Regions from separate parts of the Acidovorax sp. SRI_002 genome, predicted to be linked through region 2. Evidence: riboswitches for the same ligand, from Rfam matches in the RefSeq annotation. Region 2 holds a riboswitch; the other holds the start of a gene.
What was found. A riboswitch is a leader RNA that binds a small molecule or an ion and turns the genes downstream of it on or off. The one in region 2 is predicted to bind glycine.

Region 1: another riboswitch for glycine. It lies ahead of AC2YJX_RS21710 (D-amino acid dehydrogenase); the one in region 2 lies ahead of gcvT (glycine cleavage system aminomethyltransferase GcvT).

The regions. Positions count from the first base shown of each region.
Region 1 covers NZ_JBYCZW010000008.1:159,806-166,390, forward strand. Annotated here, with positions in the region: gene AC2YJX_RS21690 (hypothetical protein) at 1-354, shown strand, start outside; gene AC2YJX_RS21695 (YXWGXW repeat-containing protein) at 542-1,084, shown strand; gene AC2YJX_RS21700 (YXWGXW repeat-containing protein) at 1,243-1,737, shown strand; gene AC2YJX_RS21705 (2-keto-4-pentenoate hydratase) at 1,768-2,550, opposite strand; glycine riboswitch at 2,775-2,896, shown strand; gene AC2YJX_RS21710 (D-amino acid dehydrogenase) at 2,988-4,307, shown strand; gene sorU (SorU family sulfite dehydrogenase c-type cytochrome subunit) at 4,361-4,684, opposite strand; gene sorT (SorT family sulfite dehydrogenase catalytic subunit) at 4,807-6,018, opposite strand; gene AC2YJX_RS21725 (rhodanese-like domain-containing protein) at 6,242-6,585, shown strand, end outside.
Region 2 covers NZ_JBYCZW010000007.1:315,834-322,418, forward strand. Annotated here, with positions in the region: gene gcvP (aminomethyl-transferring glycine dehydrogenase) at 1-1,451, opposite strand, end outside; gene gcvH (glycine cleavage system protein GcvH) at 1,529-1,903, opposite strand; gene gcvT (glycine cleavage system aminomethyltransferase GcvT) at 1,988-3,130, opposite strand; glycine riboswitch at 3,180-3,306, opposite strand; glycine riboswitch at 3,328-3,411, opposite strand; gene AC2YJX_RS20735 (TRAP transporter large permease) at 3,425-4,702, opposite strand; gene AC2YJX_RS20740 (TRAP transporter small permease) at 4,699-5,193, opposite strand; gene AC2YJX_RS20745 (TRAP transporter substrate-binding protein) at 5,322-6,293, opposite strand.

The DNA.
Region 1 (6,585 bases), on a different contig from region 2:
GGGGGCCTCGCCCTGGTGGGTGTTGCGCACTCGGTGCTGGGTGAATTGCTGGTGTTTCGCGCCCTGCGCACAGAGGGCATCGTGCCCACCGGCGGACGGCCCGTGCTGCGGGAGTGGCAGGTGCGCATTCTGTGGGGCACCTGGCACCTGGCCACCGTGCTGGGCTGGGCCCTGAGCGCCTTGATGTGGCGCCTGGGGACCGCGCCCGTGGACGCGGACCTGGGAGCCTGGGTGGCCGATGTGGCCGGGGTCGCCACGCTGGCCAGCGGCGTGCTGGTGTTCTATGCCACTGAGGGCCGACACCCTGCCTGGTTTGCCCTGCTCGTGGTGGCGGCGCTGGTGTGGTGGCGCTGAAGGGCCGCACTACGTTCACGGGGTGGGCAGCTTGCCGGAAGTGTGAGAAAAATCACGGAAACCGCTGCTGCTCCTGCTGCAGGAAACACAACTTCACAAGACTTCGCAATTCGCCTACACCGGCTTGACGCAGCATCTGCACCATGAAGTCTCCGGTTCCGCAAGGAATCATTCTGAGGAGATCACCATGGCCCGCAATGCACTCGCCGCTGTTTCCATCGCCTTGCTGTCTCTGGGCGCCGCAACGGTGGCGCAGGCACAGACCAGCGCCACCGTTGTCATCCAGTCGGGGCAGCCCCACCACTACCAGGCGCCAGCGCCCATGGTGGTGCAATACGGCCCACCACCGCCCCCCCGCCATGAAGTGGCGCCCCGCCCTCGGCACAACATGGTGTGGGTGCCCGGCTATTGGGATTGGCGCGGCCACCGCCATGTCTGGGTCCAGGGCCACTGGGTGAAGGCGCGCCCTGGTTACTACTACCGCGAGCCGCGCTGGGTGGAACACGGCGGCCGGTGGGACCTGCGCCCCGGCCGCTGGGACCGTGATGGCGACGGCATCCCCAACCGCTATGACCGTGACCGCGATGGTGATGGTGTTCCCAACCGCTACGACCGCGATCACCACGACCGAGACCGCGATGGCGTGTCCAACCGCTACGACCGCGACCGTGACGGAGACGGCGTTCCCAATCGGCACGACCGCCGCCCGGACAACCCCTACCGCAATTGAACGATTGAACAGCTGAAGGAGCGCGGAGGCTCGCGAGCCCCCGCGCCCACTCCCCCCTTTGGCCTACGCCCGCCCCCGCTGAGCACCTACGTGGCGCCGCGCACCAGGCCGCCACCATGCAAAGACCGATTCCGCCAGGAATCACCCCGGAGACCACCATGACCCGCCAAACACTGACCGCAGCCGCCATCGCCCTGATGGCACTGCTGCCCCTCGTACCGACACACGCGGCCATTCAAGGCACCGTCGTCATTCAGTCCGACCAACCACAGCGTGGGTACCAGCCCACGCAGACCTACGAGGTGATTCCCGCGCCCCCACCACCACGGTACGAAGCCGTGCCGCGCCCACGCCGTGGCCAGGTGTGGGAACAAGGCCATTGGGAATGGCGCGGCAACCGCCACCGCTGGGTGAAGGGCCACTGGGTACAAGCGCGCAGCGGCTACCAGTACCGGCAGCCCCAATGGGTGGAACGCGATGGCCGCTGGGAAATGCAGCGGGGCCGCTGGGACAGTGACGGTGACGGCATTGCCGACCGCAACGACCGGGACCGCGATGGCGATGGCATCTCCAACCGCAATGACCGTGATCGCGACGGTGACGGCGTGTCCAACCGCCGCGACAGCCAGCCGGACAACCCGCGCCGCAACTGATCTGCCGCGTTCCACGATCCTCGAAACGGTTCAGTCGAATTTCACCTCGGCGCGACCGACACCAGGAAAGTCGGCAACCACCACCGTGCCCGGCGCCACCATCACGGTGCCGGTGCAGGACCCGGTGGTCACCCACTGCCCTGCGCGCAGCCCTCCCAGGCTGCGCGCGCCTTCGTTGGCCAGCCACACCAGCAACCGCAGCGGGTCACCTGCCGGGTTACCCCAGGTGGCGTGCTGCACGGCCACCGACCCGTTCACCGACAGGCTGACCCCTTGCACCAAGGGCTGCACCGAAGCCACATCGGTCAAACCCGAACCCACGATCAGCGCCCCATGGCAGGCCTGGTCGGCCAGGCGACTCCACTCCCCTTGTTGTGCCCAGGCGGCAAAGCGCGTGTCGCACACCTCAATGGCGGCACGCACCGACACCATGGCGGCCAGCACCTCGGCCGCGCTGTAGGGCGTGGCGCGTGCGGGCAGGTCTGCGCCCAGTTCGTACACCAGCTCCGCCTCCACCCCCATCACGGCAAAGCCTGTGGCCGACAAGTTGACCTCCTGGCCAGGTTGCTCCACCCACACCGAGTCGCGGGTCAACGCCGCACGCGCGGGTTGGGCCTGGGGCGACGCGGCGCCCACTTTCCATCCCGCGACCTCGCCGCGCTCACGCACTACGGCGTCCTGCACGGCGTAGGCCTCGGCCGCATCGCGAGGGCGCAATGCAACGGGCAGATCCAGCGGCCGGGGCGTGCGTCCCTGGCGCGCCATGGTGATCACGGCGGCGCTGGCGAAGGGGTCAAAGGCGGTATCGGGCATCGGGAAAGCGTCCTGGGGGTGGGTCAAATCGCCGGATTATGGCGACCCCATGTCGCCGCCAGCATCAGCAACGATTGCCACCCATTAGCCGCCCCAAACACCCCACCGCCGCCCGCACCCTCCTAGAATGGCCCCCGCAGGAGAGCACGGCAGGCCACAAGGCCCACCGCTGCACCGAAGGCGCAAACTCCCATACACGCTCAGGTCCCGTACTGCACCATTTATCAAAGCCGTCTGGAGAGCCGCCACCACCTGTCAGCAGCGTGGAGGCGCACCGAAGGAGCAAACCGCGTGCCATGTGGGCAGCGCGGTGAATCTCTCAGGTACCAAGGACAGGGGGAGCGGCAGCTTGGCGGACGCGCGCTGGCTGCTTGCTATTGAATCAATAGCTGCCAACGCATATCCATCAAGCGCTGAACCCTTAAAAGGCTTCAAAAATGCGCGTGATCGTTTTGGGCGCCGGCTTGCTCGGCGTGACTTCGGCTTATTTCCTGCAACAACTTGGCCATGAGGTCACGGTCATCGACCGCCAGGGTGCGCCCGGTGCCGAGACCAGCTTTGCCAACGGCGGCCAGATCTCGGTGAGCCACGCCGAACCCTGGGCCAACCCCAGTGCGCCGCTCAAGGTGCTGCAGTGGCTGGGCAAGGAGGATGCGCCCCTGCTGTTCCGCATCCGCGCCGACATGCGCCAGTGGCTGTGGGGCCTGTCCTTTTTGCGTAACTGCACGCCAGCGCGCACGCGCCACAACATCGAGCAAATCGTGCGCCTGGGCACCTACAGCCGCGACACGCTGCAGCAGCTGCGCGCGGCAACCGGCCTCCAGTACGACCAGCGCACGCAGGGCATCCTCCACTTCTATACCAACCAAAAGGAATTCGACGGCGCGCTGGCCCCGGCCGAGCAGATGCGCCAGCTGGGCTGCGAGCGCCAGGTCATCAGCGCCGACGAGGCCGTGCGCCTTGAACCAGCGCTGGCCCACATCCGCCCACAACTGGCGGGCGCCACCTACACGGCCGAGGACGAATCGGGCGATGCCAACCAGTTCACACGCGAGCTGGCCAAGCTGTGTGAAGCGGCGGGCGTGCAGTTCCGCATGGGCCACCACATCACCGCACTGCGCGAGGCAGGCGGCCGCATCGACCACGTGGAAGTGACCAATGCCGAAGGCCGCTTCGAGCGCGTGCGCGGCGATGCGTTTGTGCTGGCCATGGGCTCGTTCAGCCCGCTGCTGGCACAGCCGTTGGGCATCCACCTGCCGATCTACCCAGCCAAGGGCTACTCGGTGACGATGCCGGTGAAAGACGCCAGCAAGGCGCACCAGGTGAGCCTGACAGACGACGAGTTCAAGCTCGTGTTCTCGCGCTACACCAGCGAACGCGGCGGTGATCGCCTGCGCATTGCAGGCACGGCCGAGCTGAACGGCTACGACCGCCACCTGAACCAGGTGCGCTGCGAGGCCATCGTGCGGCGCGTGGAGCAGCTCTTCCCTGGCGCGGGCGACGCGAGCCAGGCCCAGTTCTGGAGCGGACTGCGCCCGGCTACACCGAGCAACGTGCCGCTGATCGGCAAGACCAAAGTGGGCAACCTGTTCCTCAACACTGGCCACGGCACGCTGGGCTGGACGCATGCCTGCGGCTCGGGCAAGGCGCTGGCCGACATCGTGAGCGGCCGTGTACCCGAGGTGGACTTTGCGTTCCAGGGGTTGCAGGGGCGCGCAGCCGGGGCGGCGCTGGTGCCGTCGCGCACGGCGGCCTGAAGCAGCGCGCGGTTGCAGCGAGGCAGCGCTGCAACCGCCACGAAAGCCCGCGCCTACTTGGCCGCGCCCGTGGCGTGCGCCACAAACTGTGCCACGGCCAACATGTCCTTTTCGCTCATGCGCTCGGCATACGAGGGCATCACGCCGATGCCTGCCTTGAGCGCACGCAACACGCGGCCGGCGTCGGGTTTCAGCTCATCCAGCACCGGGCCCACCTGGCCCTCGGCACCGGCGGCCTGCAGCGTGTGGCACACCGCGCAGGCGGGCTGGATCTTGGTGAACAGCTCCTTGCCGCGCGCCAGCTCGGCCGGCTCGGCGGCCCAGCTGGCACCCGCCCACAGTAACGCTAGCCCTACCAGCAAACCGCCTTGCGGCATCCGATGCCGTCCGATAGCGGCGCGCACCCACGCCAGTGCCACCGTGGAACTGGCTCTGCCAGGCCACGGGTGGCGTCCCCCTCTCGGGGGGAAGGCGCAAAGCGCCTCTGGGGGGAGCGATGTCATGCCACAGTCACAGTGACGGCGTGGTCGCGCCAGCTGGCGTTGTTGTAGCCGCCCAGGTTTTCCTCGCGCTGCTCGGCCTGCACATTGCCCGCCGTGTCGGTGGCGCGGCTCGCCAGCACATGGGTGCCCGCCTCCAGGCGCACGGGCAGCGCAAATTGCCGCCAGGCAAACGGGCCCAGGTCGGGGCCGATGAGCTTGGCCGCCAACCAGGTCTTGCCGCCATCGGCCGACACCTCCACGCCCTTGATGCCGCGCGTGCCGCCAAAGGCCACGCCATGCACCTGCACCTGTCCGGGCTTGAGTGCGCCTTTGTCCGGCAGCGGCCCGTTGATCCAGGACTTCACGCCCATCTCCCACACCGAAGGCTGGTCGGGGCTGGCTTTGGAGCCGGGGGGCGACATGCGGTAGCCGTGCGACATGATGCGCGCCTGCGACTGCGCGCTGGTGAAGGCCACGCGCTTGACGTACTTGATGTTGTTCACGCCCTGGTAGCCCGGCACCACCAGCCGCAGCGGGCCGCCATGCGCCAGCGACAGCGGCTCGCCGTTCATCTCCCAGGCCAGCAGGGCGTCGTCCATCGCCTTCACGGGCACCGAGCGCTCCACCAGCACGGAGAGCGGGTCCACACCTTCGGGCAGTTTCTCGCCGCCCGTGCCGGTCAGGTAGGCAGCACCATCGGCCAGCCCGCCCAGGGCGGCCACCACGTTGCGCAGCGGCACACCGCTCCAGACCACACAACCGGCAGCGCCCACCGACCAGGGGGTGCCGCTGGGCTTGCTGGGGAAAAATCCCCGGCCATTGCCCGAGCATTGCAGCACGGTGGCTACGGTCTCCACGCCCAGCGTCCTGAGTTCGGCCAGGGTCAGGCTGCGCGGGCTCTTGACCCCTTCGATCGCCACGGTCCAGGCATCGCGGTTGTCCAGGATGGCGGCGTCGGGCGCGGGCAGGTTGTTGCGCACATACAGCTGGTTGGACGGCGTGATGACACTGGTGCCAAACGCGGAGCGACGGGTTTCGAGAGTGCTGCTGCTGTGCACGATCAGCGCGTCCGGTGACTTCCATCCTGCATACGCGGGCAGCGGCTTGGCAGCGGCTGCTGCCTGCTGGGCACGCGCACCGCCGGCCCATCCAGCCAGGCCCAGCGCGCTCAAGGCGGCGGCACTTCCGGCCAGCATGTGGCGCCGCGGCAGGATCATGGAATCTTTCATGGAAACGTCTCCAAATAATGGGATGGACAAAAACTCTTTGTTGCCCCCGCCCACCCGGCAGGCACAGGGATCGGGTCAGCCCGCATTCTGTGCGGGAGCTCTGCGCGCCGCACGTACGGCTTCGTTAGCAGAAGTAACAAGAACAAAAGATCAGAAACATTCGTACGCAGGTGCGGGGGCCCTGGGCATATTCGCGGTTTGTTTTGGGGAGAGGAACCGCGCAATGAACATCACCAGAAAATCGACCCGCGGCCCGCTGGGACCGCTACTTGGCTTATGGCTGTGTTGCAGCGCCGCCCAGGCCCAGCTGACGGCCATCGTGGCCGTGGAGCCCACGGCCCGCAAGGCGGCGCACTCCATCCTGCGCACCTCCGCAGAATCGGGCCTGTCGAAGGCCGCTGGCCAGCCCGTGGCACTGACCACCAGCGACGACCTGGCCGATGTGATGCGCGCCACGCGCAGCGCGGGATATGACATCTTCATTGGCCCTGCCCAGGTGGCTGCGTCCGCGTTGCAACGCGGCTACGAGCTGGTGGGCGCCACGCACAAATCGGACAGATACCTGCT
Region 2 (6,585 bases):
ACCGGATGAGTCAGGTACTTGCTGGCGCGGCGCAGTTCGGTGGGGATCAGCGGCTCTACACCCTTCTCGAAGGCGTCAAACGTGGGCAGCGCCTGGCCATCCGCGGCGAACACCTTCCACAGCAGCTCGATGTCGGCGCGCGTGGTGGTCTCGTCCAGCGAAATGCACAGGTAGTTTTCGAAATAAATTCGCAGGTTGGCGCCCAGCTGTACTGCGCGAGCAGCTATGGATTTGGTAGCGCCATCGGTTTTGAGCGTCAGTGTGTCAAAACACGCCTGCGGGCGCACCGGTGCGCCCAGTTGTGTGAGCCCCTTGGCCAGAATGGCGGTGTAGCTGGCCACACGCTGTGCAATGCGCTTGAGCCCATCGGGGCCATGGTACACGGCGTACATGCTGGCGATCACGGCGGGCAACACCTGCGCGGTGCAGATGTTGGACGTGGCCTTTTCGCGGCGGATGTGCTGCTCGCGCGTTTGCAGGGCCAGGCGGTAGGCGGGCTTGCCATGTGTATCCACGCTCACGCCCACTAGGCGGCCGGGCAGGCTGCGCTTGAACTCGTCGCGGCAGGCCATGTAGGCAGCGTGCGGGCCACCCGCGCCCATGGGCATGCCGAAGCGCTGCGTGGTGCCCACGACGATGTCGGCACCCCATTCACCGGGCGGGGTGATCAGCGTGAGGGCCAGCAGGTCGGCCGCTGCGATGAAGGCCGCCTGTTTGGCATGCGCCTTCTCCACATCAGCGCGCAGGTCGTCAATGCGGCCGCTGGTGGCAGGGTACTGGGCCAGCACGGCGAAATACTCGCCATTCAGCGCTGCATCCCATTCGGCGGCGGAGTTGGCCAGCACCACTTCGATATTGAGGGGCTTGGCACGGGTCTGGATCACTTCGATGGTTTGCGGGTGGGCATCACCGGCCACCACAAACACATTGCTCTTGCTCTTGACGGAGCGCTTGGCCAGCGTCATCGCCTCAGCGGCGGCCGTGGCTTCGTCCAGCATGGACGCATTGGCAATCGGCATGCCTGTCAGGTCGCACACCATAGTCTGGAAGTTGACCAGGGCCTCCATGCGGCCTTGCGAGATTTCGGCCTGGTAGGGCGTGTAGGCGGTGTACCAGGCGGGGTTCTCCAGGATGTTGCGCAGGATGACGCCCGGCGTGTGCGTGCCGTAGTAGCCCTGGCCGATGAAGCTCTTCAGGACCTGGTTCTTCGATGCCATCGCCTTGAGTTCGGCCAGCGCCGCCGCTTCCGTGATCGGCAGGGGCAGGTCCATCGCGCTGCTGCGTGCGATGGAGCGCGGGACGATGGAGTCGATGAGGGCGCGGCGCGAGGCCTCGCCAATCACCGACAGCATGTGCGCTTCATCGGCCGCATCGATGCCGATGTGGCGTGGCAGGAATTCGGTGGCGTTTTCAAGCGCTGCGAGCGTGGGCAGGGGGGCGAGGGTGGTCATCGGCGGCGGCGTGGGACAACAAGGAGGCACATTGGCCCGGCAGGGCGCCGGGCCTCGGGGAACAAAAGATCCGGAGATCAGGCGTTCTTGGCGAACTCTGCGTACGCAGGTTCGTCCATGAGCGCGTCGAATTGCATCATGTCGGTCACGTGGACCTTGAAGAACCAGCCAGCGCCCAGCGGGTCGGTGTTGGCCAGCGAGGGGTCGGCGCGCAGGGCTTCGTTCACCTCGACGATTTCGCCGCTGACGGGCATGTACACGTCGGCGGCGGCTTTGACGGACTCCACCACGCCGGCGACTTCACCTTGGGTGAAGGTCTTGCCGACTTCGGGCAGGTCCACAAACACCACATCGCCCAGCGCGTCCTGGGCGTGTACCGTGATGCCCACGGTGGCGGCTTCGTGGTCGGAGATGTCGATCCACTCGTGATCCTTGGAAAACTTGACGGTCATGGGGGCTCCAGAAAAAAAGGGGGAAACAAACAAAAGTGCCGATGCCAGCCAAGACTGTAGCCGGGCTGGCGCAGTTTCAGACGGTCAGCCGCGGTAGTAGCGCGCGGGGGTAAAGGGCATGGCACGCACTTCCATGGGCACGGCCTTGCCGCGCACGATGGCGTTCACCCGCGTGCCGATGGCGGCGAAGGCGGGTGTGACATAGCCCATAGCCACGGGTTCGTTCACCGTGGGGCCCAGCAGGCCGCTGGTCACTTCGCCAATCTTCTGGCCGTCTTCGCTCTGCAATTCGGTGTGTTCGCGCACGGGCACACGCTCCATCGCGACGAGGCCAACGCGCTTGCGCTGCAGGCTGGCGGGGTTGTCGATCTGCGCGAGCACCTTGTCTGCTCCGGGGAAACCCCCTGCGCGGGCGCCGCCCGTGCGACGCACCTTCTGGATGGCCCAGTTCAGTGCGGCTTCAGGCGGCGTGGTGGTGGTGTCGATGTCGTTGCCATACAGGCACAGGCCCGCTTCGAGCCGCAGCGAGTTGCGGGCGCCCAGGCCGATGGGTTTGACCTCGGGCTGAGCAAGCAGGGCGCGGGCCAGGGTGTCGGCCTGCGCAGCGGGCACCGAGATTTCAAAACCGTCTTCACCGGTGTAGCCGCTGCGGGTCACAAAACAGTCACAGCCTGCAATGGAAAAATCGCCGCCCGTCATGAACACCAGCTTTTCAACGCCGGGCGCGAGGCGGGCGAGGGCGGTGACGGCCTGCGGGCCTTGCAGAGCGAGCAGGGCGTGGTCGGGCATGGGCGCCACCTTGCAGCGCTGGCCGATGCGGGCCGTGATGTGCGCAATGTCGCCCACCTTGCAAGCACCGTTCACGATCACGAACAGCGTGGGCTCGCCATCCACCACGCCTTGGTTGAAGAACATCAGGTCATCGATGACCGTGCCTTCGTCAGTGAGCAGCAGCCCGTAGCGCTGTTTGCCCACGGGCAGGTCGATCACGTCCACCGGCATCAGGGTTTCAAACGCCGCTGCGGCGTCAGGGCCTACCAGCTTGAGCTGGCCCATGTGCGAGACGTCAAATAAGCCCGCCGCGCTGCGCGTGTGCTGGTGTTCGGCCATCAGGCCAGCGGGGTATTGCACGGGCATGGAGTAGCCGGCGAACGGCACCATGCGGGCGCCCAGCTCGATGTGCAGGGCGTTCAGGGGCGTGGTGAGCAGGGGGGCGGTGGCTGACATGGCGGAACTCCGGGGCAAATGAGGGCCGCAGCCACAAGGTGGCTACGGGATTTGCCCTGCTGTCCGCTTTACCTGAGAGATTCACCGCAGCGCCCTGGCTGGCCGTGCGGTTTGCTCCTTCGGTGGATGGCCTCAACACGCGGTGCGGTGGGCCATCTCTCTCCAGCAAGGGAACGCCCACATCACTGCGGGCGGTTGTCAGTCCTTTTGCCTGAGCGTTCGGCTGCTGCCTGCGCCTTCGGCGGTGCGGTGGCCTGTGGGGCTTGGCACTCTCTCCTGACCGGGGGATTCTAACTACTTTGCGTAGACCAGATCGCGCAAACCCAGCGACAACTGCGGCACATAGGTCACCACCATCAGGCAGGCCATGATGACAAGCACAAACGGAATCAGGTGCCCGACGATGCGGTCTAGCGATATTCGCGCCACGGTGCAGGCTGCAAACAGATTCACGCCAAACGGCGGCGTGATCATGCCCATGGCCAGGTTCACTACCATGATCAGGCCAAAGTGCACCGGGTCCACACCAAAGTGGATGGCCACGGGAGCCAGGATGGGCGCCAGAACGATGATGGCGGCACTGGTCTCGATGAACATGCCGATCACGAACAACGCCGCGTTCACCCCGAGCAGGAAGAGGGTGGGGGATTGCAGCACCGCCTCCAGCCAGCGGCCAATGGCATCCGGCACGCCAGCACGGGTGATGAGGAAGGCGAACAGGCCCGCATTGGCAATGATGAACATGATCACTGCGGACGAGATGGCCGATTTGCGCAGGATGGCAAACAGGTCCTTGAGCCGGATCTCGCGGTATATCACCACCCCCACAATCAATGCGTAGAACACCGCCACGGCCGATGCTTCAGTGGGGGTGAATACGCCACCGTAGATGCCGCCAAGGATGATCACCGGCATCAGCAGCGCCCAGCCCGCCTGCAGCGTGGCCTTGCCAAGAGGCATGCGGCCGTCGCCGTCGTTCTTGCCCCAGCCCTTGTACTTGCAGTACGCCCAGACAAAAAGCATCAGTGCGCCACTGATCAGCAGCCCCGGGCCAAAGCCGGCGATGAACAGCTCGCCAATCGACACTTCGGCGCTCACGCCATACAGGATCATGGGGATGGAGGGCGGGATGATCACGCCCAGCTCGGCGCTGGTGGCCTGCAGGGATGCGGCGTAGCTCGTGGGGTAGCCATGCTTGATGAGCGCGGGGATCAGGATGGCGCCAATGGCAAATGTGGTGGCCACCGACGAGCCCGACACGGCCGCAAAGATCATGCAGGTCAGCACGCAGGTCATGGGCAGGCCACCCTGCACGCCGCCCACGATGCTCTTGGCAAACTCCACCAGGCGGCGGGATATGCCGCCCGTTTCCATCAGGTTGCCCGCGAGGATGAAGAACGGAATGGCGGCCAGCGGAAATTTGTTGATGGAGCCAAACATCTCCTTCACAGAGATCAGCATGTTGGCATTGGCTACCTGGATGCCCAGGATGGAGGCCAGGCCGATGGAAACGGCAACGGACACAGTGAGTGCAAAACACAGCACCATGGTGGTGATCATGACGGGCGTCATTGCGCGGTCTCCAGCTCAAGGCGTTGAGGGTCTAGCAGGTTGCCGACGATGCCAATGGCGCTGAACACGCCGCCCACCGGCATGGCCACGTAGGCCCAGAACATGGAGACGGATTCGAGCCCCGCCATCGACTGCACGCCGCCGCGTTGGGCATAGTCCCAGCCCCACCACACGATCACGCCAATCAGTGCCAGCGCCGCCACTGCCACGACATAGTCCAGCACCCGGCGCACGCGCGGGGGGCTCCAGCGGTACAGCACATCCACGCTCACCATAGCGCCCTGGCGGAATGCGCTGGGGATGGCCAGGAACACCATCCAGATCAGGCTAAAACGGATCAGCACTTCAGTCCACTCGGCGGGCTGCTCCAGCACAAAGCGGGTCACGATCTGGAACATGCCCAGCGATGCGGCAATGACCAGCATGGCGCACGCGCCGAGCAACGCTGCAAACGTGGCCCCGCGTTCAAACATCAGAAAAGCTTTTTTCATGGGGCGGACAACGCCATGGGTTCGGATGATTCGGTGGAGAGAATCAGATTGAAGATAAAAAACGCCCGTAGCGCTTATTCTACGGGCGTTGTGTGCTACTAAAAATATAGTAGCTGATGCGCATGCAACTACTTGACGTCGCGGATCTTGTCCAGGGTGGCCTTGCCAAACTGTTTTTCAAACTCGGCGTTCACAGGCGCCAGCGCCGCCACAAACTTGGACTTGTCCGGATTGTCCACCACCGTCATGCCTTTGGCGCGCAGGTCGGCCACGCCCTTGGCGTCGTCTTCATCCACGCGTGCACGGTTGGCCTTGGTGCCTTCCTTGGCGGCGTCGATGAAGGCCTGCTTGTCGGCGGCCGAGAGCTTGTCGAACGAGGCCTTGTTCATCACGAAGATGGCAGGCGAATACACGTGGCCGGTCAACGTCAGGTGCTTTTGCACCTGGTCGAACTTGGCCGAGATGATCACGGGCAGCGGGTTCTCCTGGCCGTCCACGGTGCCTTGTTGCAGGGCCGTGAACACTTCGGGGAAGGCCATGGGCGTGGTGATGATGCCGAAGCCCTTGTACGCGGCGATGTGCACGGGGTTTTCCATGGTGCGCATCTTCAGGCCCTTGAGGTCCTCGGGCGTGTTCACCGAGCGCTTGCTGTTCGTCATGTGGCGAAAGCCGTTCTCGGCCCAGGCCAGGGCCTTGAAGCCCTTGCTATCGAACTTGGTCAGCATCTCCTGGCCGATGGGGCCATCCAGCACCGCACGCGCATGGGCCTTGTCGCGGAACAGGAAGGGCACGTCAAAGATGCGCGCTTCGGGCACAAAGTTGGGCACGGGGCCGGTGGAGCTGAAGGCCAGCTCTTGCGTGCCCAGCTGCACGGCTTCAATCGATTCGCGCTCGCCACCCAGGGCGCCGTTGTAGAACGTCTGTACCTTGTAGCGGCCGGCCGTGCGCTTTTCGACTTCCTTGGCAAACGTGTCGATGGCAATCCCCTGGTGGGAATTCTGGGCTGTCGAGATGCTGATGCGCATGGTGGTCTGCGCGGCAGCGGTGGCCACAAAGCCGAGCGCAAGGCTCAGGCCGACGACGAGTTTGGTCAGTTGCATGCTGTCTCCTGTTAATGGTGGGCTGGGTTGGTGGGGATGCACGGTTGCTCCTTGCAGAGCGGACCCCAGCCTCTGCCAAATTATGGCGGTGCAGCATCGGCGCAGGCATCGGGGTTTGTGCTGGTAAGCGTGCTTATTAACTACCCACCAGGGCGCTAGCCAAGGCGCTTCTGTTGGCCATGGGCGACGCCAAAAAATGCCAAGGGCCCCGTGCTGGCGGTAACCAGCCGGGGCCTTGTCAGTTTGTGCGCTCCGGTAAGAGCGCCTTGATGGAAGAAGTATGCGCGGGGCG